Regions from separate parts of the Staphylococcus sp. aM genome, predicted to be linked through region 1. Evidence: predicted binding sites of a transcription regulator. Region 1 holds the regulator's gene; the other holds the start of a gene.
The links. Region 1 encodes NrdR, which represses ribonucleotide reductase genes. Its sites were predicted from a motif close to AACACNATATATNGTGTT; they were not measured.
Positions count from the first base shown of each region.

Region 1 (16,091 bases):
ATAATAGATGTTATTAAAGTAAACGGATTGGGAAACCAATCCGTTTTTTTATTAAGTTTTTGTAAATTCCTAGTGTTTTAATATCATTTTTTATAAAAAAATGATAGTTTAATTAATGAAATGACAATATTAATCCAATGTTACCTTAATATAAGTAGCATATTAAATGGATTGTTAAGTTTATGTAAATTTGATGTGTAGGTATGTTATTTGTATTTAAACATCAGTTATAATAAACATGTAATTTAAATGGGGGAGGCACATCATGTCACAAAAAGTATTAGTCGTTGACGATGAACAATCGATCGTTACGTTACTTAAATATAATTTAGAAACAGCTGGATACATAGTAGAAGTAGCCTATGACGGTGAAGAAGCACTACAAAAGGTTGAATCGTCTCAACCAGATTTAATTGTATTAGACGTCATGTTACCGAAAAAAGATGGTATTGAAGTTTGTAAAACAATTAGATCTGATAAAAATTTAGTACCTATTCTTATGCTAACTGCTAAAGATGATGAATTTGATAGAGTATTAGGTTTGGAACTGGGTGCTGATGACTATATGACTAAACCTTTCTCACCTAGAGAAGTCGTGGCAAGAGTTAAAGCAATATTAAGACGTTCACAATTTGTAAATGAAGTCGAGCATAATGAGACGGATGATGAGGATATTATTATTGATTCAATTCGCATTCGTCCTGAATTTTTCGAAGTATATAAAGATGATGAGTTATTAGAACTCACACCAAAGGAATTTGAATTATTACTTTATCTTATTGAACGACAAGGTCGTGTCATTACAAGAGAACATATGTTGAATTCTGTATGGAATTATGAGTTCGCTGGTGATTCTCGTATCGTTGATGTCCATATTAGCCATTTGAGAGACAAATTAGAAGAAAACCCTAAACAACCTAAATTGATTAAAACTGTAAGAGGATTAGGCTATAAATTGGAGCGTCCTAAAAGTTAATGTTGAAATTTCACCATCGTCTTTTAATATTAATTAGTACCATTACGATTATTAGTTTTATAGGTTTAGGTGCTATTGTCCACAACATGATTTATCAAACATTAACTCAAAATCAAACTAAAGAACTCGAAAAAGAAGCACGTAACTATGTTAGTTTATATAATGATAATAAAAAAAGTGAAATTAAAAATATTGCAAATAATCAAGAAAATATCATCGTTATCAAAAAAAATGATAAAGTGATATTTACGACAAATAAAAAAGAAAAAATAGATAAACGCATAGATAACGAAGCTAATCCTTCACAGTTAATTCATAAAAATACAAAACTTGGTTTGAAGTATACTTTCAAAAGTCAAATTGATGATAAAACTGTTTACATAAGTGGTATTAATGATGAAATATTAGACCTGCAAAAAGAAATGTGGAAGTATCTATCAATTGTAGGTGTGATTGTATTAATCACAGTTTATCTAGCTAGTAGAAGTATCAACCGTACATATATTCGACCTATAAATGAAGTGACATATGCTACGTCATTACTAGCAGATGGTTATTATCATGTTCGTGTACCTGAAAGTAATGTCAAAGAGACTAAGGCTTTGTTTGTAACAACCAATGAGCTTGCTAGACGTCTACAAAAATTAAATAACAGACAAAAAATTCAATCTAATAGATTGAAAACGACATTGGAAAATATACCTAGTTCAGTGCTAATGATTGATAAGCATGGTGAAATTGTCGTGGCAAACTCGGCATACTATGAAGTATTTAGTCCGGATCAAAGTGTGGAAAATAAAAGTTATATTGGTTTTATAAATGATAAAATCGAAAAATTAATCATGGAAAGTTTTAGAACTGAGAAAGTGATTTATGAACAGATTGAAGTAGATATTAATAATGTTCACACAAAATATTTTGATGTATCATGTGTACCAATTCTTTCTAAATCAAAGAAAAAGCTACAAGGTATGGTTGTTGTATTACATGATATTACTAATTTGCAAAAGTTAGAAAATCTACGTCGAGAATTTGTAGCAAATGTATCTCATGAACTTAAAACACCAATTACTTCAATTAAAGGATTCGCTGAAACGTTAATTGAAGGTGCGAAAAATGATGAAGATTCGCTTAATATGTTCTTGAATATCATCTTGAAAGAATCAAACAGAATTGAATCACTTGTGATGGATTTACTAGATTTATCCCATATTGAACAACAAAATGAAATTACAACGAGTTATATGAATTTATCAGAATTAGCTTATACAACGATAGATAATTTACAAAATCAAGCTCAGAATAAAAATATAACAATTGAATCTAATATTGAACAGGACGTTATTTTCAAAGCAAATGAAAATAAAATTGCTCAAGTTATTACGAATTTATTGTCAAATGCTATCAATTATTCAACCAATGATAATAAAGTCATAGTAAGTGTGTATCGTGAAGGTAAAAAAGTAAACTTAGAAATTCAAGACTTCGGTATAGGGATTAGTGCTGAGGAACAGAAACATATTTTCGAAAGATTTTATCGAGTTGATAAAGCACGAAGTAGAGATTCTGGAGGTACTGGGTTAGGATTATCAATCACTAAGCACATTGTTGAAGCACATAATGGAAGAATTAGTGTAGTTAGTCGCTTAAATGAAGGTTCGACCTTTAAAGTGACGTTTATTGATGAAGATTAAAAATATTAAGAACCACACCCTATTGATTGAATTCATATAGGTATGTGGTTCTTATTTTAGTTATATGAATTGTGAGGCAATGGTACTTTATGTTTAATGACCATACATTGTTTATGCTAAAATATATTTAAATATGTGCTGGAGGTTTATAACGTGAATAAATTAGTATTAATTGATGGTAATAGTTTAAGTTTTAGAGCATTCTATGCTTTGCCATTACTTTCAAATAAGGCAGGCATACATACAAATGCAGTATATGGCTTTGCGATGTTACTAGAAAAAATTCTTAAAGAAGAACAACCTAATCACTTTTTAGTGGCGTTTGATGCAGGTAAAACAACTTTCAGACATTCTAAATATAGTGAATATAAAGGTGGCAGACAAAAGACACCACCTGAATTAAGTGAACAATTTCCATATATTCGTCAATTATTAGATGCATATCACATAAAAAGATATGAATTAGAGAATTATGAAGCAGATGATATAATTGGTACTTTGAGTAGAGAAGCGGACAAAGCTGGGTTTGAAACTATCATTATTACAGGTGATAGAGATTTAACGCAACTCGCTACGGATCATGTCACAATTTACTATACTAAAAAAGGTGTAACAGATGTTGATCATTATACACCTGAATTTATCGCAGAAAAATATAATGGATTAACACCAAATCAAATTATTGATATGAAAGGGTTAATGGGTGATACTTCTGATAATATACCAGGTGTAGCTGGCGTAGGTGAAAAAACAGCGATTAAATTACTAAATCAATTCAATACTGTAGAAGGTGTCTATGACAATATAGAAAGTGTTTCAGGTAAAAAGCTTAAAGAAAAGCTTGAAAATAGTAAAGATGATGCTTTAATGAGTAAAGATTTAGCTACTATTAATGTTGAAAGTCCAATCGAAGTTAAATTAGAAGATACTAAAATGGATGAGCACTTAGATGAAACTGAAAAAATTGAGCTCTTTAAAAAATTAGAGTTTAATCAGCTATTAGCAGAAATAGATTCAGTAGAGGCAACACAAGAACAAAAAGATAAAACTTTTGAAGTTGAGTCGAATTTTGATCACATTAATTTTTCAGATTTAGATGAGGCAACCATTCATTTTGAACTAGAAGATAGTAATTATTTAAAAGACAATATATTAAAATTTGGACTTTATACTGGGGAACATCATGTTGTAATTAATGCAGATGAGATTAAGCAATTTTCAGATTTAGTCAATTGGTTAGAAAACCCCAATACAGCCAAAACTGTTTATGATGCTAAGAAAACTTATGTTGTTTCACATAGACTAGATATCGATATTCAAAACATCCAGTTTGATGTGATGTTGTCTAGTTATATCATCGATCCATCAAGAACGATTGACGATGTGAATTCAGTTGTTTCTTTATATGGACAACATTATGTGCAAGATAACGTGACTATTTATGGTAAGGGTAAAAAGCATCATGTACCAGAAGATGAGATCTTAAATAAGCATGTTGCATCAATAATTGAAGCGGTAAGTGAATCAAAAGCTGAAATGCAAAAACAGTTGAAAGAATATAACCAAGAATCATTATTAGCAGATTTAGAACTACCGTTAGCTGAAATATTAAGTGAGATGGAAGAGATTGGAATCTTTACTGATGTTAAAGATTTACAACAAATGGAGAAAGAGATACAAGAAAAGCTAGATGTTTTAATTAAAAATATTCACGAAGCTGCCGGTGAAGAATTTAACATCAATTCTCCAAAACAACTTGGCGTAGTGTTGTTTGAAACACTAGAATTACCTGTGATTAAAAAAACAAAAACGGGCTATTCTACTGCTGTCGATGTATTGGAACAGTTACAAGGCCAACACCCAATTATTGATTATATTCTAGAATATCGCCAATTATCAAAATTACAATCTACTTATGTAGAAGGATTACAAAAAGTGATTAGTGATGATCATCGTATTCACACACGTTTTAACCAAACATTAGCGCAAACTGGTCGCTTATCAAGTGTTGATCCAAATTTACAAAATATACCTATTCGTCTAGAAGAAGGTAGGAAAATTAGAAAAGCATTTAAGCCTACATCATCTGATAGTGTTATATTAAGTGCCGATTATTCTCAAATTGAATTACGGGTTTTAGCTCATATTACTCAAGATGAAAGTATGAAAGAAGCATTTATTAATGGGCATGACATTCATACTGCGACTGCAATGAAGGTTTTCGATGTGGAAGCGGATGAAGTTGATAGTTTAATGCGTAGACAAGCGAAAGCAGTTAACTTTGGAATTGTGTATGGCATTAGTGATTATGGGTTAAGCCAAAGTTTAGGAATTACACGTAAAAAGGCGAAAGCATTTATTGATGATTATTTAGATAGTTTTCCAGGAGTCAAACAGTATATGTCAGATATTGTGAAAGATGCTAAAGCACAAGGTTTTGTAGAAACATTATTACATCGTCGTAGATATATTCCAGATATTACTAGTCGTAATTTTAATTTAAGAAGTTTTGCAGAAAGAACGGCAATGAATACGCCAATTCAAGGTAGTGCGGCAGATATTATCAAATTAGCTATGGTGCAATTCAATAAGGAAGTACAACATACTGATTATCACGCGAAACTATTATTACAAGTTCACGATGAATTAATCTTTGAAGTTCCAAAAGATGAAGTAGCATCGTTTAGTAAGTTTGTAGAAGAAATTATGGAGTCTGCATTAAAATTAGATGTGCCACTAAAAGTTGACTCAAGTTACGGTGCGACGTGGTATGATGCAAAATAAAGGAAGGTTTGAATATGCCGGAATTACCAGAAGTAGAACATGTTAAAAGAGGAATTGAACCATTTGCCGTAAATACTACTATTAATAAAATAACTTTTTCTGAAAATGTAAAAAAAGGTAAAGAAGATGGACGAGAGACGATTATCAAAGGAATGACACTCGAAAGTTTTCGACGCTTAACAGAAGGCTATACAATTAACCAAATAGAGCGAAGAAGTAAATATATTGTATTTTATATTAATCGTGATGCAGAGCAACGTATTTTAATTAGTCATTTAGGTATGGCAGGTGGTTTCTTCGTTGTTAATCATTTAGAAGAGATTAATGTGCCTAATTATCGTAAACATTGGCAAGTTATTTTTGAATTAGATAATGGAAAAAAATTAATCTATTCAGATATTCGTCGCTTTGGGGAAATTAGAAATGTGAGTAGTTTTGATTCATATCCTTCATTTTTGAGCATAGCTCCGGAACCCTTTGACGAAGAAGCACTGCAACATTTTTTAGATTGTACGAATAAAAAGAATTATTCTAAAAAACCGATTAAACAAGTGATTTTAGATCATAAAGTTATATCTGGCTGTGGAAACATTTATGCATGTGAAGCGCTATTTAGAGCAGGTATTTTACCTAATAGACTAACACAAGAATTATCAAATCAAGAAAAAGAAATGGTGTTTTATCATGTTCGATCTGTATTAAATGAGGGTATTAAATACGGAGGAACTAGCATTTCCGATTATCGTCATGCTGATGGTAAAACAGGGGAAATGCAGTTACATCTGAATGTATATAAACAAAAATATTGCAAGGTATGTGGGCACTCAATTGAAACTCAAGTCATCGCATCTAGAAATAGTCACTATTGCCCGACTTGTCAGAAATAAAGGAAGCGTGAAAATATGTCAAAAGTAATAGGACTTACTGGTGGTATCGCATCAGGTAAATCAACTGTATCTGAATTGTTAACTGCATTTGGTTTTAAAGTAGTAGATGCTGATACAGCTGCAAGAGAAGCAGTTGCTAAAGGAACACCAGGTATAGAGAAAGTAAGAGAAGTTTTTGGCGATGAAGCTATTGATGAAAATGGTGAGATGGACAGAAAATATATGGGTGATTTAGTATTTAATTATCCAGGTGAACGTATTAAGTTAAATGAAATAGTCCATCCTATAGTTAGAGAAATAATGGAAGAAAAGAAGCAACAATTTTTAAAAGAAGGCCATAATGTTATTATGGATATTCCTCTTTTATATGAAAATGAATTGCAAGATACTGTTGATGAAGTATGGCTTGTTTACACATCAGAAAGTATTCAAATCGATCGTTTAATGGAAAGAAATGATTTAACTCAAGAGGAAGCAAAAGCAAGAGTATATAGCCAAATATCTATTGATAAGAAAAGTAGAATGGCAGATCATGTGATTGATAATCTTGGAGATAAACTAGAACTAAAGCAAAATTTAGAACGGTTGCTTAGTGAAAAAGGTTTTATCGAGAAATAATTCAAAAAGAGATTTTTATTAACCCTGAGACATTAATAAATGCCTTAGGGTTTTATTATGTGAATACTTACTTTAGAAATTTTCTGTTTTTTTAGTTTTGATAATCTTAAATTCATTGTTATTTAATAACTAATTCTTATTAAGTTTGATTAAAATTTGTATTTGTAAAGTTTTGGTAAACGCTTTCAAATGTAATTTATTATGTTATACTAATGCCATAAAGTATAACATATAAATTAATGGTCAAGGGGTGCTTTAAATGACAACGAATATAGCAATTAACGGTATGGGTAGAATAGGTAGAATGGTATTAAGAATTGCATTGAAAAATGAAAACTTAAGCGTAAAGGCAATTAATGCAAGTTACCCTCCAGAAACAATTGCACATCTTATCAATTATGATACAACTCATGGTAAGTACGATGAGAAGGTAGAAGCCATTGAAAATGGCATTCGTTATAAAAACCAAGATATCAAATTAGTTTCTGATAGAAATCCTGAAAACTTACCTTGGAAAGAACTTGATATAGATGTTGTCATCGAAGCAACTGGTAAATTCAATCATGGTGATAAAGCTATTGCACATATCAACGCAGGTGCAAAAAAAGTATTATTAACAGGTCCATCTAAAGGTGGCCATGTTCAAATGATTGTGAAAGGTGTCAATGATGATAAATTAGATGTTAATAAATTCGATATTTTCAGTAATGCATCATGTACAACTAACTGTATTGGCCCAGTTGCAAAAGTATTAAATGATGAATTTGGTATCGTGAACGGTCTGATGACTACAGTACACGCAATTACTAATGACCAAAAGAATATTGATAATCCGCATAAAGATTTGCGTAGAGCACGTTCATGTAATGAAAGTATTATTCCGACATCTACAGGCGCAGCTAAAGCATTAAAAGAAGTGCTACCTGAAGTAGAAGGTAAATTACATGGAATGGCATTAAGAGTACCAACTAAAAACGTTTCTCTTGTAGACTTAGTAGTAGATTTAGAACAAAATGTAACAGCTGATCAAATTAATGACGCTTTCAAAAATGCAAATTTAGATGGTGTATTGGATGTAGAAAGTGAACCACTTGTTTCAGTAGATTTTAATACAAATCCTAATTCTGCAGTAATTGATGCACAATCAACAATGGTTATGGGCGATAATAAAGTTAAAGTAATCGCTTGGTATGATAATGAATGGGGATATTCAAATAGAGTTGTTGAAGTAGCAGAGCAAATTGGTAAGTTGATAGAATCTCATAAAACAGTAGAAGCTGTGTAAAATTAATTTTTAAGAGACTGTCAGTCTAATCTTTAATATGAAGGTTAGATTGGCAGTTTTTTGTTCAAAATAAAATGTAGATGCCAAAGTTATCTAGAAATTAAATAGAAAAAAGTTGACTTTAACATCATTTTTGAAAATGTCACATTTTTTATTTAGGTTGTTATATTTAATGATATAAATTAGTTTACACTTTTAGACATATAATTTAAAAGGTGCTTTCTTTTGTAACGTGTGAATTTATAGTATAATTGAGAATAATCTAAATAGAAAAGGGTGACAATCATGAAATGCCCAAAATGTAATTCAACACATTCAAGAGTAGTAGATTCACGTCATGCAGAAGATGCGAACGCGATTCGTCGAAGAAGAGAATGTGAAAATTGTGGTACAAGGTTTACAACATTCGAACATATAGAAGTGAGTCCATTAATAGTAGTGAAAAAGGATGGAACTAGAGAACAATTTTTAAGAGAAAAAATCTTGAATGGATTAGTTAGATCATGTGAAAAACGTCCAGTGAGATATCAACAACTAGAGGATATAACTAATAAAGTGGAGTGGCAATTAAGAGATGAGGGGCATACTGAGATTTCATCTAGAGAAATTGGAGAACATGTAATGAACTTATTAATGCATGTAGATCAAGTTTCTTATGTTCGCTTTGCCTCTGTTTATAAAGAGTTTAAAGATATTGACCAACTGTTAGCTTCAATGCAAGGTATTCTGAATGATAATAAACGGAGTGATTTATAAATGGGGTTAAATTCCTTTGAATTAGGTTTAAGACCACAAGATAGTTTTGAAGTGATTCAAGATTTTTATTTAAATTCACAGCATCTTGAAATATTAAATCGACTGTTTACACCTTTAATTGGGCCTCAAGCAATTGGTTTATATCACTTTATGCATCAATTTTCAAATGATGTTGAGCAACCACTCACCCATTATGTCATTATGAATGAACTTAAAGAAAATTTAATCGACTTTAGAAATCAAATGGATTTATTAGAAGCCATTGGTTTGATGAAATCATTTGTAAAACATGATGAACAACAAACACATTTTATATATCAATTGATTCAACCTCCGTCACCATCTCAATTTTTCAATGATCCTATGTTATCTGTATTTTTATATAGTGAAGTTGATAAAAAAAGATATCAGGTTCTAAAGAAACATTTTGAACAAACTTTTAGAGATTTATCACAGTATCAGCAAACAACCAGAAAGTTTACAGATGTCTTTAAAGTACCCAATAGAATATTAGATATCGATACACAAAATATACCTAAAGCGAGTGAATATCAAGGATTGGATTTATCTAATGAATCTTTTGATTTTGATATGTTGAAACAGATGTTACATAACCATTTCATCTCAAATGAAATAGTGACAAAGGATGCTAAAAGTCTAATTGTTCAACTCGCAACTTTATATGGTTTAACGGCTGATGCGATGAAACATATTATATTGAATTCAATTACAAGTGCGCAGCAATTATCTTTTGAAGAGATGCGTAAACAGGCACGTTCTTATTATTTAATAGAACATGAAAATCAATTACCTAAGTTAGAATTGAATAAAAACATTAAACACAGTGACATTTCGACCCAAAATAATGAAATTCCTGATCCTGAAAATGACACGGAACAATGGCTTCAACTGTTAGAACAGACGAGTCCGATTGATATGTTAGCATCTTGGTCTGAATCAGAACCAACATTATCTCAAAAAAATATGATTGAAGAATTAATTCATAGAGAAAAAATGAACTTCGGTGTTATTAACATCTTATTACAATTTGTTATGCTTAAAGAAGATATGAAATTACCCAAATCTTATATTTTTGAAATTGCTTCAAATTGGAAAAAGAAAGGTATAACAACGGCTAAGCAAGCTTATGAATATGCCTTGAAAGTTAATCAACCTAAACCATCAAACGAGAATAAATCACAATCATATCAAGGCTATAATCGTAAAAGTAAATTGGTTTCTAGGGAGAAAACGCCTAAATGGTTAGAAGAAAGAGATAATCCAAACGCTACAGCACTTTCAAAAGATGAAAAAGACGATCAATTTGAAAAGGATAGACAAGCATTCTTAGAACAATTAAATAAAGATTGGGAGGAGGATTAGATGGAAAGCTTTAAGAATATTGTAGGTTCAAATAAAGATTTCGAAAAGAGAATTGCTAAAATACGTCAACAGGTTGTAAATGATCCTGATGTGAAGCAATTTTTAAATGAACACCAATCAGAACTAACCAATGCTATGATTGATGAAGACTTAAACGTCCTACAAGAATATAAAGACCAACAAAAGCACTATGATGGGCATAATTATAATGAGTGTCCTAACTTTGTTAAAGGTCATGTGCCAGAATTATATATTGAAAACGAACGCATTAAAATTCGCTATTTGCCATGTCCATGTAAAGTAAAATATGATGAAGAAAGACTTAATTCTCAATTGATTACATCACATCATATGCAGAGAGATACCTTAAATGCAAAAATTAAAGATATTTATACTACTGGACGAAATCGTTTGGATATTGCAATGCAAGTTAATGATATATGCAAAAAGTTAATTAATGGTGAAAATGTCAAAGGGCTTTATCTGTATGGACCTTTTGGTACTGGAAAGTCATTTATTTTAGGTGCTATAGCAAATCAACTTAAAGCTAAAAAAGTGCCATCTACAATAGTTTATCTTCCCGAATACATTCGTACACTAAAAGGTGGGTTTAAAGATGGTAGTTACGAAAGAAAACTACAAAGAATTAGAGAAGCCAACATATTAATGTTAGATGATATCGGTGCAGAAGAAGTAACGCCGTGGGTTAGAGATGAAGTTATTGGGCCTTTATTGCATTACAGAATGGTTCATGAATTACCCACTTTCTTTACTTCAAATTTAAGTTATGATGAATTAGAACATCATTTATCAATGACACGTGAAGGCGCAGAAAAAACAAAAGCGGCTAGAATTATTGAACGCATTAAAACATTATCCACACCTTATTTCTTGAAAGGTGAAAACTTTAGAAACAATTGATATTTTCATAAAATGTTGTATAATAGAATCAAATCTAAATCGTTGAAACTGTTGAAGACATGATAATTTAATCACTGTTACACAGAAAGCCGTTGATTGATGAGAATACGGTTAATATATTAAATTATTACTACTTTAATGCATGGTATTTGTAATGAATACTCGGCTCAAGACCGTTATCTTATGTAGAGAAGTCGTTAAATAACTTATTTTTAAATGAGTAAGGTTTTAACGCTTAACTAGGGTGGTACCACGACAATCTCGTCCCTGATTCAGGGGCGGGATTTTTTTATTTTCTCTACACTTTTACATTGATTTTTATTCAATAAGTCAACGATATGATTTTTATAATTTAGGAGGTAATAGTATGGATCAAATTAATATTCAATTTCCAGATGGTAATTCAAAGGCATTTGATAAAGGCACTACTACTGAAGATATAGCGCAATCAATTAGTCCAGGGCTACGTAAAAAGGCAGTTGCAGGTAAATTTAATGGACAAATGGTAGATTTAACACGACCGTTAGAAGAAGATGGTGAAATTGAAATCGTTACACCAGGTAGTGATGAAGCATTAGAAGTATTGCGTCATTCAACTGCACATTTGATGGCTCAAGCATTAAAACGTTTATACGGGGATGTTAAATTTGGTGTAGGTCCTGTCATCGAAGGCGGTTTCTACTATGATTTTGATACTGAAGAAAAAATTTCATCAGATGACTTTGAAAAAATTGAAAAAACAATGAAAAAAATTGTTGATGAGAATCATAAAATCGAAAGAAAAGTAGTTACTAGGGATGAAGCTAAAGCATTCTTCAAAGATGATCCATACAAATTAGAATTAATTGATGCAATACCTGAAGATGAAAATGTGACATTATATTCTCAAGGGGAATTTACTGATTTATGTAGAGGGGTTCATGTACCATCTACGTCTAAAATAAAAGAATTTAAATTATTATCAACAGCTGGCGCGTACTGGCGTGGAGATAGTAATAATAAAATGCTACAACGTATTTACGGTACTGCGTTCTTTGATAAAAAAGATTTAAAAGCACATTTAGAAATGTTGGAAGAACGTAAGGAACGTGATCATCGTAAAATCGGTAAAGATTTAGAATTATTTGCTAATAGTCAACTTGTTGGTGCAGGTTTACCACTATGGTTACCTAATGGTGCTACAATTCGTCGTGAAATTGAACGTTATATTGTGGATAAAGAAGTAAGTATGGGATATGACCACGTATATACACCAGTTTTAGCAAATGTTGATTTATATAAAACTTCAGGACATTGGGATCACTATCAAGAGGATATGTTCCCCCCAATGAAATTAGATGAGACAGAGGAAATGGTATTACGTCCAATGAACTGTCCACACCATATGATGGTTTATAATAATAAACCACATTCTTATAGAGAATTACCTATTCGTATTGCCGAATTAGGTACTATGCACAGATACGAAGCTAGTGGGGCTGTATCAGGACTACAACGTGTAAGAGGTATGACTTTAAATGACTCACATATCTTTGTTAGACCAGATCAAATTAAAGAAGAATTCAAACGTGTAGTTAACATGATTCAAGATGTATATAAAGACTTTGGATTCGAAGACTACCGTTTCAGATTAAGTTATAGAGACCCAGAAGATAAAGAAAAGTATTTTGATGATGATGAAATGTGGAATAAGGCTGAGAACATGATTAAAGAAGCGGCTGATGAATTAGGATTATCATACGAAGAAGCTATTGGTGAAGCGGCATTTTATGGGCCTAAATTGGATGTTCAAGTTAAAACAGCTATGGGTAAAGAAGAAACATTATCTACAGCACAACTAGATTTCTTATTACCAGAACGTTTTGAACTGACATATATTGGTCAGGATGGAGAACACCATAGACCAGTAGTGATACACCGTGGAGTTGTATCTACAATGGAACGATTTGTTGCATTCTTAACTGAAGAAACTAAAGGTGCATTCCCAACTTGGTTAGCACCGAAACAAGTAGAAATTATTCCAGTTAATTTAGATTTACATTACGACTATGCAAAATCAATACAAGATGAATTGAAATCTCAAGGCGTACGTGTTGAAATCGATGACCGTAATGAAAAAATGGGTTATAAAATCCGTGAAGCTCAAATGCAAAAAATTCCATACCAAATCGTGGTAGGAGATAAAGAAGTAGAAAACAATGAAGTAAATGTTCGTAAGTATGGTTCACAAGACCAAGAGACATTAGAAAAAGATGAATTCATCTGGAATTTAGTAGACGAAATCCGTTTGAAAAAGCATAGATAAACTTGAAATTTAAGCGCAGTTCATGTATATTACAAGTTAGTTAAATAAAAAGTTGAGTTAGAGGTTGCAATATTAAAGAGTCGCTTGTCAGAAGTCTTATGGGACGTATGTTGAACAAGTTAAAGGTAATATTGCCGAAACAAGTGATAACCATAATTATGATTTGTTGGGACAGTTCTCGAAAGAAACTGTACTGTCACAGAATGTGATGTGCTACCTTATATAGATAAAAGCAAAGTGGTTGCATATCTTAAAGGTATGTAGCCACTTTTTTGTTTTAAATTTATAAATAAAAGTAACATGATTAAGTGAGGTATCGTGTAGTCATATAAATGAAGATATAGAACTTAACGTGTTGTTTCTTTAATAAATAATAAAACAAAATCATAACTGCCTCTAAATACAAAGAAAGGAATCTTCTATGAGTAAAAACAAAAGTCAAAACGAAGGTATACAAAGAGGTTTAAAAGACCGTCATATATCTATGATAGCCATTGGTGGTTGTATTGGTACAGGTCTATTTATGACTTCGGGTGGAGCCATTCACAGTGCTGGAGCATTAGGTGCTTTGATTGCATATGCGATTATTGGAGCAATGGTATTCTTCTTAATGACATCACTTGGCGAGATGGCCACATATTTACCAGTTTCAGGATCATTTAGTACTTACGCCACACGATTTGTAGATCCATCACTTGGATTTGCATTAGGATGGAATTATTGGTTTAACTGGGTTATTACTGTAGCTGCAGATGTAACAATTGCCGCGCAAGTCATACAATATTGGTCCCCAATGCAAAGTGTGCCTGCTTGGGTCTGGAGTTGTATATTTTTAGTAATTATCTTTGCACTTAACTCATTGTCAGTTCGAGTATATGGTGAGAGTGAATATTGGTTTGCACTAATAAAAGTTGTTACTGTCATCATATTTATTGTGATAGGTTTATTAACTATTGTAGGTATTATGGGCGGTAAATTCGTTGGTTTTGAAACGTTTACTAAAGGAAGCGGCCCAATCCTTGGTGGCAACTTAGGAGGGAGCTTACTTTCAATATTAGGGGTATTCCTAGTTGCTGGTTTCTCATTCCAAGGTACTGAATTGATAGGGATAACAGCAGGGGAATCTGAAAATCCTGAAAGAGCCGTTCCAAAAGCTATTAAACAAGTATTCTGGAGAATATTATTATTTTATATATTAGCTATATTCATCATTGGTATGTTAATACCTTATGATAGTAGTGCACTTATGGGTGGAGAAAATAGTATCTCTACATCACCATTTACATTAGTATTCAAGAATGCTGGACTTGCATTTGCAGCATCATTTATGAATGCAGTTATTTTAACATCAGTATTATCTGCAGGTAATTCAGGAATGTATGCATCTACTAGAATGCTATATTCAATGAGTAAAGATAAACTAGCGTTTAATTCATTTTCAAAAACGAATAAAAATGGTGTGCCGCACATATCATTAATTGTAACTGGAATTATTGTTGTAGTGATTTTTGCAGTACAACATTTTAGTGGTGATGCATATGAATATATCGTAGCTGCTAGTGGTATGACAGGATTCATTGCTTGGGTCGGTATAGCTGTAAGTCATTATAGATTTAGACGTGCATTTGATAAACAAAATTATGATAAATCTAAACTAAAATATACGGCTAAATTATTCCCATTTGGCCCGATATTTGCTGGATTTTTATGTATTATCGTAATATTAGGTCAAGATGTCGATTTTATTAAAACAGGAGACTTTGATTTAAATAGATTTATTATTACTTATATGGGTATTCCAGTATTCTTAGCATTCTTTATTTATCATAAAGTAAGATATAAAACAAAGAAAATCCCATTAGAACAGGTAGATTTACGTCAAGATGTGTCAATGGAAGAAGTAAGACATCACGATTAATAAAAAAAGTAGTTGACGAATACATTTATTGTTGATATGATTAATAACGTTGAATACGAAACGAACCAAGTAGAAGCTCCCGCTTCTCACCTGTAGCGACGCAACAAGCAGTTGGCAGGTTAATCATGTTACACAATTAATGTGTGAAGAAGAGCGGGTAGTGATACTCGCTCTTCTTTTTTGCTTGGGACAATTTCGTAAAATTCTGGGAGGTGTCAACCATAGCAAAAGATCAGACTCAAATTAATGAGAAAATTCGTGCAAAAGAACTTCGTTTAGTAGGTCAAGATGGTGAACAAATAGGTGTTAAATCAAAACAAGAAGCGTTAGAAATGGCTGAACGTGTTGATTTAGATTTAGTAATCGTAGCACCAAATGCTAAACCACCTGTTGCAAGAATTATGGATTACGGTAAATTCAAATTCGAACAACAGAAAAAAGAAAAAGAAATGAAGAAGAAACAAAAAACAATTAACGTTAAAGAAATTCGTTTAAGTCCAACAATTGAGGAACATGATTTCCAAACAAAATTGAAAAACGGACGTAAATTCCTTTCTAAAGGCG
Region 1 is NZ_CP121447.1:1,135,767-1,151,857, forward strand. It holds gene icd (NADP-dependent isocitrate dehydrogenase) at 1-4, shown strand, start outside; gene P7F85_RS05645 (response regulator transcription factor) at 266-976, shown strand; gene pnpS (two-component system histidine kinase PnpS) at 976-2,670, shown strand; gene polA (DNA polymerase I) at 2,824-5,454, shown strand; gene mutM (bifunctional DNA-formamidopyrimidine glycosylase/DNA-(apurinic or apyrimidinic site) lyase) at 5,469-6,341, shown strand; gene coaE (dephospho-CoA kinase) at 6,357-6,959, shown strand; gene gap (type I glyceraldehyde-3-phosphate dehydrogenase) at 7,219-8,244, shown strand; gene nrdR (transcriptional regulator NrdR) at 8,530-9,000, shown strand; gene P7F85_RS05680 (replication initiation and membrane attachment family protein) at 9,001-10,383, shown strand; gene dnaI (primosomal protein DnaI) at 10,384-11,304, shown strand; gene thrS (threonine--tRNA ligase) at 11,672-13,609, shown strand; lysine riboswitch at 13,660-13,833, shown strand; gene P7F85_RS05695 (amino acid permease) at 14,031-15,527, shown strand; ribosomal protein L20 leader region at 15,589-15,712, shown strand; gene infC (translation initiation factor IF-3) at 15,740-16,091, shown strand, end outside.

Region 2 (16,091 bases), 860 kb from region 1:
CCCTCATATAACAGAATATTTAAATGGGCTTATCCAACAACAACAGGTAACATGGCATCAAAAAGAATTTGACCCCTCAGATGTGGCAAATGCAGACTTAGTCATTGCTGCTACAAATAATGACCAAGTGAATGATGAGATTAAACATCACCTAGGGCCACATACATTATTTAATCATGTAGGTAATGCAAAAGAGGGTAATATCACATTTCCTAATCAACTTAGAAGAGGCAAACTCACAATAAGTGTATCAACAGATGGAGCAAGTCCTAAACTAGCTAAGCAAATCATACAAAATTTGGCACAAACTTATGATGAATCTTATGAAGACTACATTGACTTTTTATATGAATCTAGACAACTTATTAAAGAAAAGGCACTCACATCATCTGAAAAGCAAAGCTTACTTCAAGATATTTTAACTGAAAAATATAAACATCCCAACGCACAGCAGTCTTTTATAAACTGGTTGAAAACACTGGATTCATCCAGATAGGGGGCAAGGTGAAATATGCGGAAATTATTTATTTTTGCGCTAGCAGGCTTTTTAGCACAATTAGTAGATGGATCACTTGGAATGGGGTTTGGGGCGTCATCATCCTCCATTCTATTAACCTTTGGCGTGGCACCCGCTATTGTCTCAGCTACAGTTCATTTTTCAGAAATAGCGACTACCGCAGCATCAGGGACCTCACATTGGAAGTTTGAAAATGTCCATTATCCAACGATGTTGAAATTAGCTATTCCAGGTGCTATCAGTGCATTTTTAGGTGCAGCAGTATTAACAAGCATTAATGCTAATGCAATTAAGCCACTGATTGCTTTATTTCTATTGTCGATGGGCGTTTATATATTATATCAATTTATATTTAAGCATATGAACGATGAACATCATTATTCAGGTCAATTTGGCCGGATAAGAATGGTGACACAAGGTGCTATCGCAGGTTTTTTAGATGCTATAGGCGGTGGCGGATGGGGACCTGTTAATACACCGTTACTTTTATCTAGTAAAAAGATGGAACCACGATACGTGATTGGTACAGTCTCAGCAAGCGAGTTTTTCGTTACACTATCAGCGTCGTTAAGTTTTATCATTTTCTTAGGTATGACACATATCAATTGGTTAGCTGTAATAGCACTTAGTGCAGGTGGACTGATTGCAGCACCTATTTCCGCATATCTAGTTAAAATCTTACCGATTAATATTTTAGCAATATGTGTTGGGGGATTAATTATTTTTACTAATAGTAATGCATTGCTTAGTTACTTTGTTAAGGATGAGGTGCTATCTAACATTGTGAGAGTCATCATTATCGTTGTTGTTTTAAGTCTACTTGTTATCCAGGTCATTAGAAATAGAATGCTAAGTTTTTCTTACAAGAAAAACCGAGTAAACAAATATAATTAATTGGAAAAGGGGATTTAAATATGTCAGAGCATAAAACATTTACAAATGATACTATTCGCCCACATGGTGGAACATTGGTCAATCGTATTGTAGAAGGTACAGAAAGAGAACAACTGATTGAAAATGCGAAGTCTTTACATTCAATTATATTAAATCAATGGAGCTTATCGGATCTAGAATTAATAGGCATTGGTGGGTTCAGTCCATTAACTGGTTTTATGAATCAAGCTGATTATGAAAGTGTCGTAGAACATGTTCATCTAAAAAATGGTCATGTTTGGAGTGTGCCAATTACATTGCCAGTAAGTCAAACAGAGGCTAACAATTTAGAGATTGGCGAACAGGTAGCACTATATGGAGAAGATGGTACATTGTATGGTGTGTTAGATTTAGAAGAAAAATATACTTATGATAAAGAAAAGGAAGCACAACATGTTTATGGTACAACAGATAATGCACATCCAGGGGTGAAAAAGGTTTACGAAAAAGGTGAGTATTACTTAGCGGGGCCAATACAATTGATTAATCGTCCACAACATGATGCATTTGTAGATTACCATCTTGACCCATTAGAAACGAGACAGCTATTTAATAAAGTGAATTGGAAGACTGTTGTAGGATTTCAAACTAGAAACCCAGTTCATCGTGCCCATGAATATATTCAGAAATCAGCATTAGAAATTGTAGATGGATTACTATTAAATCCATTAGTAGGTGAAACTAAATCTGATGATATTCCAGCAGAGGTAAGAATGGAAAGTTATCAAGCCATACTTAAAAACTATTTCCCAGAAAATCGAGCACGTTTAGTCATTTATCCGGCTGCGATGAGATATGCAGGTCCAAGAGAAGCCATTTTACATGCGCTAGTAAGACAAAACTATGGTTGCACACACTTTATTGTTGGTAGAGACCATGCAGGTGTTGGTGACTATTATGGCACTTATGAAGCACAGGAATTTATTTCTCAATTTGAAAATGAATTAGATATACAAATTTTAAAATTTGAGCATGCCTTTTACTGTGAGGCATGTGGCAATATGGCTACAGCTAAAACTTGTCCACACGATGCTTCGAATCATTTACATTTAAGTGGTACAAAAGTAAGAGAAAAATTACGCAACGGAGAATCATTACCAGAAAAATTTTCAAGACCAGAAGTGGCAAATGTGCTGATCAAAGGATTAAAAGAGAAATGACAAAGGGTGATGTTAAATGAGTGAAACAAAACATATTACATGGCACGAATCTGAAGTCACAAAAGCACAACGACAAACGCGTAATGGTCATCAAAGTGTATTAATTTGGTTTACTGGTTTATCAGGATCAGGTAAATCTACGGTATCGGTTGCTTTAGAAAAGGCATTATTTGAAGATGGCAAACAAACGTATCGTTTAGATGGAGATAATGTCAGACACGGTTTAAATAAAAATTTGGGATTTTCTCCTGAAGATAGACAAGAGAATATTCGACGCATCGGTGAAGTAGGTAAGCTAATGGTAGATTCAGGTGCAATTACAGTTACAGCTTTTATATCACCGTACAAACAAGATAGGGATAATGTTAGACAATTATTTGAGGAACAAGAATTTATCGAAGTTTATACAGAATGCAGTATTGAGACTTGTGAGCAACGTGATCCTAAAGGCTTATATAAGAAGGCACGTACAGGTGAAATACCTGAATTCACAGGTATTAGTGCGCCATATGAACCACCAGAAGAACCAGAAATCATCATTAATACTGAAGATAATAGTGTTGAGTCATCGGTTAATCAAATATTAAGCTATTTAAAAGAACATCGTTATATTTAAAAATACGAGGTAAAGCGTGTAATGGAACTGATTCATTTTCATACACGCTTTATTTTTTGGAAATAAGATAGTTATCAATATGAATTAAAAATTAAATTAATGTTTGAACATCTACTGATTGTGAAATAATAAATAAGAAATAAGTAATTATACACATAAAATGAAGGTGATAACATGAGTGTCTTTTCTAAAGAGGATAAAATTCAAATATTGTCAGATATGGTTGAGATAAATACTGAAAATGATAATGAACTTGAAGTATGTAAATATCTTAAATCATTATTGAGCAAATATGATATAGACTCTAAGATTCAGGAAGTTGACGATAATCGAGCGAATTTAATTGCCGAAATTGGTGAAGGGTCACCGAAACTAGGTATCTCAGGGCATATGGATGTTGTTGATGCTGGGGATCATAATGAATGGAAGCATGATCCATTTAAATTAACAGAAGAAGATGGTAAATTGTACGGTCGAGGTACGACTGATATGAAGGGCGGTTTAGCAGCATTAGTTATTGCTATGATTGAAATTAAAGCGTCAGGTCATCTACAACAAGGTTCAATTAGATTAATGGCTACTACAGCAGAAGAAAGAGAAATGTCAGGGGCAGAGAAACTTAAAGAACAAGGCTATGTTGATGATTTAGATGGTTTAATTATTGCCGAACCGTCAGATGGCTTTGTATTTTACGCCTCAAAAGGCTCCATGGGATTAAAAGTAACATCTAAAGGCGTGCCCGCACATAGCTCATTACCATCACTGGGACATAATGCGATTAATACCCTCATTGAATTTATTCAAAAAATTAAAGAAAAGTATGATGACATCAAGAAAAACGAAGGTACATATGCACTTGATGTGCACCCATTTATTGATGAATTCTTTGGCGACCAAGTTGACGATAAGACGGAAGAAAAAGTTGAAGACGTAGCTGCAGGACTTGTTATTGTGAATTCGATTATACGAGGTGGAGAACAATTTAATACTGTTCCGGAAGAAGCGTATGCTGAATTTAATGTGAGAACCGTACCAGAATATGATAATCGAGCGATTGAAAAATTATTTAAAGATACGATAGAAGAAGTTGATAGTGACAGACTTTCTTTAGAAGTAACTGTCGATCATCAAACAGTATATTCTCAAAAAGATAGCACGTTAGTACAAAGCTTTTTAGATTATAATAATGAATTTAAAGTATCTGGTTTAGTTGGGGCGACTGATGCAGCAGAATTATTAGTAGATAAAGATGAAGACTTTGATTTAGCTATTATTGGCCCAGGTCATATGACTATGGCACACAAAACAGATGAATATGTTTATAAATCAAGATATTTAGACTATACAGATATGTATCAACAAGTAATGTTGAATTATTTAAACAAAACCAAATAAAACCAAATGAAATGGACTAAGATTATTGCGTGGATAATGCAATAATCTTAGTTTTTTTATGTAGAAAATTGTCAGATAAATTACATACATAGTAATAATTGTTATTAACAAAATGATTAAGTTGCGTAGCTATCCTTTTGAAAGCCATTACAACCGTAATCCAACAATTTTACAAAAAATGTTGGATTATTATGATTCATTTACAAAATCTTAACATCGCCCACAAAAGCTTGTTTGTTTGTTAGAGTGTGTCTTGTCGTTAATTAACGAAGAAGAAACTTATATGTTTATAGAAAATTGAAGGTAGCCACGAGATAGTAAACAAAAAAGCTTTATCATTCTTAGGAGGATATTTAAAATGAAAAAAATCGCTACAGCTACAATTGCAACAGCAGGTTTCGCAACATTTGGTTTAATGCAACATGATGCAGATGCAGCAGAAAACAATAACGGATATAATCCTAACGATCCTTATTCATATGAATACACATATACAATTGACCAACAAGGTAACTACCACTATGATTGGAAAGGTAATTGGAGTCCTAACCAACAACAAGGTAATAACAATAGTTATTCATATGGTAACCAAACTACTCAAAACTACAATTCAAATAATGCTACAAACAATAATCAAAATACACAATCTTATACTACTGATAATACAAATAATCAAGGTGGCGGATTAGGTGCTGATTATTCAACATCAGATAAAAATATCAAAGTGACTACACAAAACGCGCCATCTTCAAATAATTCAACTGCATTTTCTGGACAATCAAGCTCTGGTTCAAATGCGTATACTGCTGGTCAATGTACTTATTATGTATATGACAAAGTTGGCGGCAAAATCGGTTCTAATTGGGGTAACGCAAGTAACTGGGCAAACGCTGCAGCACAAGATGGTTATAATGTAAGTAATTCACCTAAACAAGGTGCAATTATGCAAACATCACAAGGTGCATTTGGTCACGTTGCATATGTTGAAAATGTAAATAGTGATGGTTCAATCAAAGTTTCAGAAATGAACTATAATGGTGGACCAGGTAACGTTTCAACACGTACTATTTCAGCTAGCCAAGCTGGTTCATACAACTACATTTCATAATGATTTATATTCAAATAAGAACTCGAAATAATATTAAATATTATTTTGAGTTCTTTTTTTGTTTTGGATTAAATTTTGAATGGGTGTGACATATTTGTCAGGGTTGTGATTAAATTCGTGCCTCCATGGGAGTTTATTATTATTTGACATCATTCAATTTTCAAAACAATGATTTCAAAAATTGAATGATTATTTTTATAGTTGTTCATGAATTAGTAATAAACTTATGACAGTTTAGTTAAGTCATCGATTATACATTGTAATACTATATATTGTGTTTTAAATTTTAAATAAACACTATATATAGAAAAGAGTGGTAAGATGAATCAACTAGAACAATCATTAACTGGTTTGATTGAGAAGGATCCAACTATCGTAAATGAGAATGCTAATAAAGATAGCAATACCTTTTCGACTATGCGTGATTTAACGGCAGGTATTGTTTCAAAATCATATGCTTTAAATTATTTATTGCCTAAACATATTGCTGAGGCGCATCAAAATGGTGATATTCACTTTCATGATTTAGATTATCACCCATTTCAACCATTAACAAATTGTTGTTTAATTGATGCAAAAAGCATGCTGAAAAATGGCTTTGAAATAGGTAATGCCAATGTTACATCTCCAAAATCAATTCAGACAGCATCAGCACAACTTGTACAAATTATTGCGAACGTCTCTAGTAGTCAATACGGTGGATGTACAGTGGATCGTGTAGATGAATTATTGAGTGAGTATGCACAATATAATGAGCGACATCATCGTGAAATAGCACAAGTTTATGTTAAAGATGAACAGATTGAAACATATGTAGAGCAACAAGTGACTAAAGATATTAATGACGCCATTGAAAGTTTGGAGTATGAGATTAATACACTGTATACCTCTAATGGTCAAACACCATTTGTCACATTAGGATTTGGCTTAGGAACAGATACATTAAGTCGTAAAATACAGCAGGCGATATTGAAAACGAGAATTAAAGGATTAGGTAAAGATCGTGTCACAGCCATTTTTCCTAAGTTAGTATTTTCTATTAAAGATGGTATTAATTTGAAAAAAGAAGATCCGAATTATGATATCAAGCAACTTGCATTAGAATGTTCAACAAAACGCATGTATCCTGATATATTAAATTACGATAAAATTGTAGAATTATTAGGCGATTTTAAAGCACCGATGGGATGTCGATCGTTTTTACCAAGTTGGCGTAATGAACAAGGTGAATTTGAGAATAATGGACGTTGTAATTTAGGTGTTGTAACTTTAAATTTACCAAGAATTGCGCTTGAATCAAAAGGTGACATGACAACGTTTTGGAAAATTTTTTATAACAAAATGTCGTTAATGCACGATGCTTTAGTATATAGAATAGAGCGATTAAAAGAAGCGACAGTAAATAATGCACCAATCTTATATAAAAGCGGTGCATTTAAAAATAAACTCGATGATCACGAAGATGTAATGGCGCTATTTAAGAATAAAAGAGCTACGATTTCCATGGGATACATCGGATTATATGAAACTGCTACAGTATTTTATGGACCTAATTGGGAACATAATGACGAAGCCAAAGCATTTACAATTGAAATATTAAAAGAAATGCAGCGTCTACAAAAACAATGGACAAATCAATATGACATTTGGTTTAGCATATACAGTACGCCTAGTGAATCATTGACCGATCGTTTTTGTCGGTTAGATCAAGAACGATTTGGAGATATTCAAGATATTACAAGTAAAGGCTATTACCAAAATTCATTTCATTATGATGTAAGAAAAGATATTACGCCGTTTGAAAAATTAGATTTTGAAAAAGATTATCCATATTATGCGAGTGGTGGTTTTATCCACTATTGTGAGTACCCTAAATTGAATCATAATATTAAAGCGCTAGAAGCGGTATGGGATTATGCTTATGATAAGGTAGGGTATTTAGGTACCAATATTCCAATAGATCATTGTTATGAATGTGGATTTGATGGAGATTTTAAATCAACACCACACGGCTATCAATGTCCACAATGTGGTAATGATAACCCTGAAACGGTTGATGTTGTTAAACGGACATGCGGTTATTTAGGTAATCCAGTTCAACGTCCAGTTATTGAAGGACGTCATAAAGAAATGTGTGCGCGTGTGAAGCATATGAAGGAATCTTGACAATGAATCCTATATTAGAAATAGAACATGGACAGGGATATATAGCTAAGATTGAAACACATAGCTTTGTAGATGGTGAGGGTGTACGATGTAGTGTGTATGTTTCAGGATGTCCATTCCAATGTCTGGATTGCTATAACAAAGCGGCGCAACATTTTAAGTATGGTGAACCATTTACAGAGAAAATATTACAAGAGATTATCTCATATTGTGAACAGAGTTATATTAGTGGTTTAAGTATTTTAGGAGGCGAGCCCTTTTGTAACTTAGACGTGACATTGAAACTTGTACAAGCATTTCGACAAAGATTTGGACAGACCAAAACAATATGGGTGTGGACTGGATTCCAATTTGAATATCTTTCACAAGATAAGGGATTACGTTTTGAATTATTAGAATCTGTGGATGTGTTAGTTGATGGTATGTTTATCACGCAGTTATATCGTCCTAATCTACCTTACAAAGGGTCATTAAATCAAAGAGTGATTGATGTATCCACATCTTTACAACGACAACAATTGAGTGAATACATTTGCAGTGGCCCATCAACGAGTAATAGCTTTTAATCATGTTATAACTCGTTATAAAAGGGAAATGTAATACTAAGAGCAAAGATTCAATATAGAGAAGGTGAGACAATATGTGGTTATTAATAGGTAAATGGATGATTGCCATTGGTCTTATCGTAGGATCCATTATTGAAGAAACGATTTATAAAAAACGACGCCAAACACGTAAAACACAACAATAATAGTAAGATAATGAATCGAATGAGCAATCACTACAACGTGTAGTGTTGCTCATTTATTTTTAATATTAATCTAATTTGTAATTGTTAACATTTGTTGACGATGTCTAAATACTAGATATATCAGCTTTAAACGCTCATTTATATTGATAAAATAATACATTTGATTTTGTAATCAAATATGAAAATATATACTTATCACATGTTTAAGTGATAAAATATCAATGTTACTAAAAATTAACATCACAAGAGAGTTAGGAGTCCCTAAATTGCTACTGTTTATAATAGAAATTATGATTATGATTTTAGCTGTGTTATTAGGATTAAGAACAGCCGGTGCACTTGGCTGCGGCATATTTGCTATTGTAGCGCAACTCATTATGATTTTTGGTTTTCAAATACCACCGGGTTCTGCACCTGTCACAGCAGTGTTAATTATTCTATCAATAGGAATCGCAGGTGGTACGTTGCAAGCTACTGGCGGTATAGACTACCTTGTATATATCGCATCTAAAATCATCGAGAGATTCCCAAAATCAATTATTTTTATTGCACCAATGATTGTGTTTGTATTTGTCTTTGGCATTGGTACTGCTAATATTGCTTTATCATTAGAACCTATTATTGCTAAGACAGCTCAAAAAGCAAACATACAACCTAAAAAAGCACTTACTGCATCAGTACTTACTGCGAATTTAGCACTTTTATGTAGTCCGGCTGCGTCAGCGACAGCTTATATCATATCGGTGTTAGCTGGTTACGATATTTCTATGGGAAAATATTTAAGTATTGTATTACCAACTGCGATGATGAGTATGCTTTTATTAAGTGTATTCTGCACATTTGTTGGAAAAAATAATCCCATACCATCACAAAAGTTAGTCGAACTACCAGAAGAGACATTACCTAGTGAATTTTCAAAAAATGTAAAATTCGGTGTATTAGCATTCTTAATATGTGTATTAGGCATATTAACATTTGGGATATTCCCTCATTTAATGCCATCATTTAATGTAAATGGCAAAACTGTCAATGTAGAAATGACAGATATTGTTCAATTCTTTATGTATTTAAGTGCTGCCATTAATCTATTATTATCAAAAATTAATACGTCAGATATTTTAACGTCACATATTTCTCAATCAGCATTTGGCGCATTGTTTGCAGTATTAGGTCCTGGTTGGTTAGGCGCTACTATTTTTAACGCACCTAATAATTTGAAAATATTAAAGAATGATATTGGCCAAGCTATTAGTAGTGTACCTTGGCTAGTGATCGTTCTCGTATCAGTAGTAGCGATGATTGTGATTTCTCAAACAGCGACTGCATCAATTATGGTGCCAATTGTTATGAGTCTAGGCATTCCGCCCATATATTTTGTCGCCATGGTTCAGACGCTTAACGTTAACTTTGTGATTCCAGCACAACCTACTTTATTATTTGCAGTTGAATTGGACGAAACAGGAAGAACAAGGCCTACGAGTTTTATTATTCCGGGATTCTTTGTCATAATCACCTCAGTTGTAATTGGTTTTACATTAAAATTATTATTAGGATACTAACAAGTAATGAAATCAACTATCTTTCACGAATTAAGTGGGAGATAGTTTTTTTGTTGTAATTAAGCAAAATTAATGAAAAAAAGTAAAATAAATAAAAATTCTGTTTCAATGCATAAAAATTCATATATTTAATGAAGTTAAGTTTGTTTAATTCGTTAAATCTAAATTTAATACTGTTGTCACAACAATCAATTGTGAAAGAATAATCGTCAGAAATTATATAATTATTCAATAATGGGTTTGTATTTCTTTGTATGTAATTTGCATTATTATTAAATGTTCGTTATTGTCAATTTTGTGAATCAATTATATTTGAACGTGGAACTTAAGAACATCAAGATTCATAAATCATTTAGTATTAGGGGGATCACGATTGAGAAAAGAAAAAGTTATGGACTGGACGACCTTTATAGGTGTAGTCATAGTGTTACTTTTAGCTGTTATACCTATGATGGTTTTCCCGAAAGCAAGTGAGACAATTATTACAGATATCAATAGTGCAATTTCTAACTCGATTGGTTCTGTTTATTTATTCTTAGGATTAGCTATTTTTTGTTTCGTTTTATACATAGCATTTGGTAAATACGGTAATGTTACTCTAGGTAGAGCGAGTGACAAGCCGGAATTTAACACATTTACTTGGGCAGCCATGTTATTCTGTGCAGGTATTGGTTCAGATATTCTATATTGGGGTGTAATTGAGTGGGCATTCTATTATCAAGTGCCACCTAATGGCGCTAAAAGTATGTCCGATGAAGCACTACAGTATGCGACGCAATACGGAATGTTCCACTGGGGTCCGATTGCATGGGCGATTTATGTATTGCCAGCATTACCAATTGGTTATTTAGTGTTCGTTAAAAAACAACCTATATATAAAATTAGCCAAGCGTGTAGGCCTATATTAAAAGGACAAACAGATAAGTTTGTAGGTAAACTTGTTGATATCTTATTTATCTTTGGATTATTAGGTGGTGCGGCAACATCACTTGCCTTAGGTGTACCTTTAATATCAGCAGGTATTGAAAGACTTACAGGTTTAAATGGTGAGAATATGGTTATGCGTTCAATCATTTTGTTAACTATCACAGTTATATTCGCCATTAGTTCATATACAGGATTGAAAAAAGGTATTCAAAAGTTGAGTGACGTCAATGTATGGTTATCATTCATCTTATTAGCCTTTGTCTTCATTATTGGACCAACTGTATTTATTATGGAAACTACAGTGACTGGTTTAGGGAACATGATGCGAGATTTCTTCCATATGGCAACTTGGGTTGAGCCATTTGGTGGTATAGGTCACCGTAAAGAGACACATTTCCCACAAGATTGGACGATATTCTATTGGTCATGGTGGCTAGTTTATGCACCATTTATCGGTTTATTTATTGCTCGAATTTCAAAAGGTAGAACTTTAAAAGAAGTCGTTCTTGGTACGATGATATATGGTACGTTAGGTTGTGCATTATTCTTTGGTATATTCGGTAACTATGCCGTTTATTTACAAATTTCTGGTCAATTTAATGTGGTTGATTTCTTAAATCATCACAGTACAGAGGCTACTATCATTGAGGTAATGCATCATTTACCATTCCCAACTATAACGATTGTCCTATTCTTAATTTCAGCATTCTTATTCTTAGCGACAACATTTGATTCTGGTTCTTATATTTTAGCGGCTGCTTCTCAAAAGAAAGTGATTGGGGAGCCATTAAGAGCGAACAGATTATTCTGGGCATTTGCGTTATGTTTACTACCATTCTCACTCATGTTAGTAGGTGGAGAACGAGCACTGGATGTACTTAAGACTGCATCGATACTTGCGAGTGTACCATTAATCGTCATATTCATATTTATGATGGTCTCATTCTTGATTACCTTAGGACGAGATCGAATCAAATTGGAAACACGTGCTGAGAAATTAAAAGAGGTTGAAAGACGTTCACTTCGAATTGTTCAAGTGAAAGAAGAAGAACAAGATGATAATTTATAACATATTAAAAAGGCTAAAGGATTGATATCCTTTAGCCTTTTACTTATCTTCGTGTTCTGGAATAGGGAAGTACTTAAAGATTTCTCCTGTTTCTAAAGCTTCGCTAAGTTGTGCTAACCATTCGTAATACACCTTTGAATGATCGAGTTGAGCTTTCACTTTATCAATATCTTGTCGTTCTTCATCAGTTAAATCATTGTTATTTAAGATAGGGTTAATAATAGCTTCAGCATCTTTGACTGCTTCCATATTTGTATCGATTTCTCGTTCCCATTTCTTAGTGAAAAAATTGCGGAAGAAAGTAAAGAAGTCTTTTTCAGCAATGAAATGTTGTTTTCTGCTACCTCTTGTAAATTGTTGTTTAACAATATCATATTCTTGTAGTTTCTTTACACCTGCACTCATGCTAGGTTTACTCATTTGCAGTTGTTGTCTCATTTCATCTAGTGTCATGCTTCCCTCAAACACCATGATGCCGTATAAGTTACCAACACTACGATTAATGCCATACAAATCCATTGTTTCGCCAATGGAATTAATTACCAAGTCTTTGGCTTCTTCGACTTGAGATGTGTAGTTTTCTGAACGTGTCATGACTGTACCTCCAAAAAGAATTATTTCATTTTACCACGTCTCAACATAAAGTTAACATGATTTCATCTTTTATATGCTAATCAATTATATAATTTTATTTAAAAAGATGAAAAGCAAGGTTTTAGAAAAATATTAGGTGAAAATATTTTGCTTTATCTCGTTGTACTAGAGACGTTCGAATCAGCTCAAAAGGAACACACTAGCTAAAGCTAGTGCGTAAGAATCACTAGCTTAATAAAATTAAGAGTGATTCTTTATTTTCCAGACCTTTTGACGGCTTCCGAAAAGCAGGATTTTCGGCTGAAATACTCACGATGCATAAAATTTGAAAAGCAATTTTATTTATCGTTCGAATCAGCTCAAATCCTAAGCGCTTTTCTTCAGACCTTTTGACATGTTTTCGTTTTATATGCTAACATATTTCTGTAAAATTCGTTAAATAAAAATTTAACAAACTTAACGGAGGTATTTTGATGGAACTTGTAAAGCGCTTGTCAAACCGTCAATTCATTGATGGTGAATGGGTAGATAGCTCAAATAAAAACACGAGAGATATAATCAATCCTTATAATCAAGAAGTTATTTTCACGGTAGCTGAAGGTACAAAAGAAGATGTAGAACGTGCTATTTTAGCGGCAAGACGATCATTTGAAGATGGTGAGTTGTCCTCAGAAACAAGTGAAGTCAGAGGTCAAAAAGTCAGAGCCATTGCAGATAAAATCAAAGAACATCGTGAAGAATTAGCAAAATTAGAAACATTAGATACAGGTAAAACATTAGAAGAATCTTATGCAGATATGGATGATATTCATAATGTATTTATGTATTTTGCAGGATTAGCTGATAAAGACGGTGGCGAAATAATTAATACACCAATTCCTAATTCAGAAAGTAAAGTCGTTAAAGAACCAGTCGGTGTGGTGACACAAATTACACCTTGGAACTATCCTTTATTACAAGCGTCTTGGAAAATCGCACCAGCATTAGCAACTGGATGTTCATTGGTTATGAAGCCTAGTGAAATTACACCACTAACAACAATTCGAGTATTCGAATTGATGGAAGAAGTTGGTTTCCCTAAAGGTACAATTAATTTAGTTTTAGGTGCCGGTTCAGAAATTGGTGATGTTATGTCAGGTCACGAAGAAGTGGATCTTGTTTCATTTACAGGTGGTATCAAGACTGGTAAACATATCATGAAACAAGCAGCAGATCATGTAACTAATGTGGCTTTAGAGCTTGGCGGTAAGAATCCAAACATCATTTTTGATGACGCAGATTTTGAATTAGCAGTTGACCAAGCATTGAATGGTGGTTACTTCCACGCTGGACAAGTATGCTCAGCAGGTTCAAGAATATTAGTGCATAACGATATTAAAGAAGACTTTGAAAAGGCACTTATCGACCGTGTTAGCAAAATTAAACTAGGTAATGGATTTGATGATGATACAGAAATGGGTCCAGTCATTTCACAAGAACATAGAGATAAAATTGAGAAATATATGGAAGTTGCCAAAGAAGAAGGCGCTACAATAGCTATTGGCGGTAAACGTCCTGAAAGAGAAGATTTACAAGCCGGTTTATTCTTCGAACCAACTGTTATTACGAATTGTGATACATCAATGCGTATTGTACAAGAAGAGGTATTTGGACCAGTTGTTACAGTAGAAGGATTTTCTGATGAAGCAGAAGCTATTCGCTTAGCTAACGATTCTATTTATGGATTAGCAGGTGCGGTATTTAGTAAAGATATCGGAAAAGCACAACGTGTTGCTAACAAATTAAAACTAGGTACTGTTTGGATTAATGATTTCCATCCATATTTCGCACAAGCACCATGGGGTGGATATAAACAATCAGGTATCGGTAGAGAACTCGGTAAAGAAGGATTAGAAGAGTATTTAACTTCAAAACACATCTTAACAAATACTAATCCAGAACCAGTTAACTTTTTCAGTAAATAAAACATAGTAATGAAACAGAGGTTCGAGTGACGCAAGTGACATGAGTTACTCAACCTCTTACATATTTCAGTACGATTCAAGATAACAATGAAAGAGATGCATACAAATAAAAATTGATTTCGGAGGTTATACGTGATGAGTAGAAAACATGATTCATACGATTACATCATTATTGGTGGCGGTAGCGCAGGATCAGTATTAGGTGCAAGACTAAGTGAAGATAAAGATAAAAATGTATTAGTATTAGAGGCAGGACGTAGTGACTATTTCTGGGATTTATTTATTCAAATGCCAGCTGCGTTAATGTTCCCATCTGGTAATCCATTATATGATTGGATTTATCAAACAGAAGAAGAACCACATATGGGACGTAAAGTAGACCACGCAAGAGGTAAAGTATTAGGTGGTTCAAGTTCAATTAACGGTATGATTTATCAAAGAGGTAACCCAATGGACTATGAAGGTTGGGCAGAACCTGAAGGTATGGAAACTTGGGACTTTGCACATTGTTTACCATACTTTAAAAAATTAGAAACAACTTATGGTTCAGCGCCATATGATAAATATAGAGGACATGATGGCCCAATCAAACTAAAACGTGGTCCAGCAACCAATCCATTATTCAAATCTTTCTTTGATGCCGGTGTTGAAGCAGGATATCATAAAACCCCTGACGTGAATGGTTTCCGTCAAGAAGGTTTCGGCCCATTCGATAGTCAAGTACACCATGGACGCCGTATGTCAGCATCAAGAGCTTATTTAAGACCAGCTATGAAACGTAAAAATTTAGATGTAGAAACAAGAGCATTTGTAACTAAAATTAATTTCGATGGTAGAAGAGCAACGGGTGTTACTTACAAGAAAAATGGTAAAGAAATAACAATTAATGCCAAAGAAGTTATTTTATCAGGTGGTGCTTTCAATACACCACAATTATTACAACTTTCTGGTATTGGTGATTCAGAATTCTTGAAATCTAAAGGTATCGAACCTCGTGTTCATTTACCTGGTGTTGGTGAAAACTTTGAAGACCACTTAGAAGTGTATATTCAACATGAATGTAAAGAGCCTGTGTCATTACAACCTAGTTTAGATGTTAAACGCATGCCATTTATCGGTTTACAATGGATTTTCGCACGTAAAGGTGCTGCAGCTTCTAACCACTTCGAGGGTGGCGGTTTCGTACGTTCAAATAATGAAGTAGATTATCCTAACTTAATGTTCCACTTCTTACCAATTGCAGTACGTTACGATGGTCAAAAAGCACCTGTCGCACATGGTTACCAAGTTCACGTTGGACCAATGTATTCTAATTCACGCGGTAGCTTAAAA
Region 2 is NZ_CP121447.1:280,046-296,136, forward strand. It holds gene P7F85_RS01240 (NAD(P)-binding protein) at 1-496, shown strand, start outside; gene P7F85_RS01245 (sulfite exporter TauE/SafE family protein) at 512-1,411, shown strand; gene sat (sulfate adenylyltransferase) at 1,432-2,610, shown strand; gene cysC (adenylyl-sulfate kinase) at 2,627-3,226, shown strand; gene P7F85_RS01260 (ArgE/DapE family deacylase) at 3,401-4,621, shown strand; gene P7F85_RS01265 (CHAP domain-containing protein) at 4,980-5,729, shown strand; gene nrdD (anaerobic ribonucleoside-triphosphate reductase) at 6,051-7,895, shown strand; gene nrdG (anaerobic ribonucleoside-triphosphate reductase activating protein) at 7,898-8,461, shown strand; gene P7F85_RS01280 (anaerobic C4-dicarboxylate transporter family protein) at 8,913-10,205, shown strand; gene P7F85_RS01285 (BCCT family transporter) at 10,579-12,201, shown strand; gene cudC (choline uptake/conversion transcriptional regulator CudC) at 12,241-12,795, opposite strand; gene betB (betaine-aldehyde dehydrogenase) at 13,269-14,759, shown strand; gene betA (choline dehydrogenase) at 14,895-16,091, shown strand, end outside.
Region 2: a site for NrdR is predicted at 5,991-6,008, ahead of nrdD (anaerobic ribonucleoside-triphosphate reductase). Genes of this name have one in related genera too.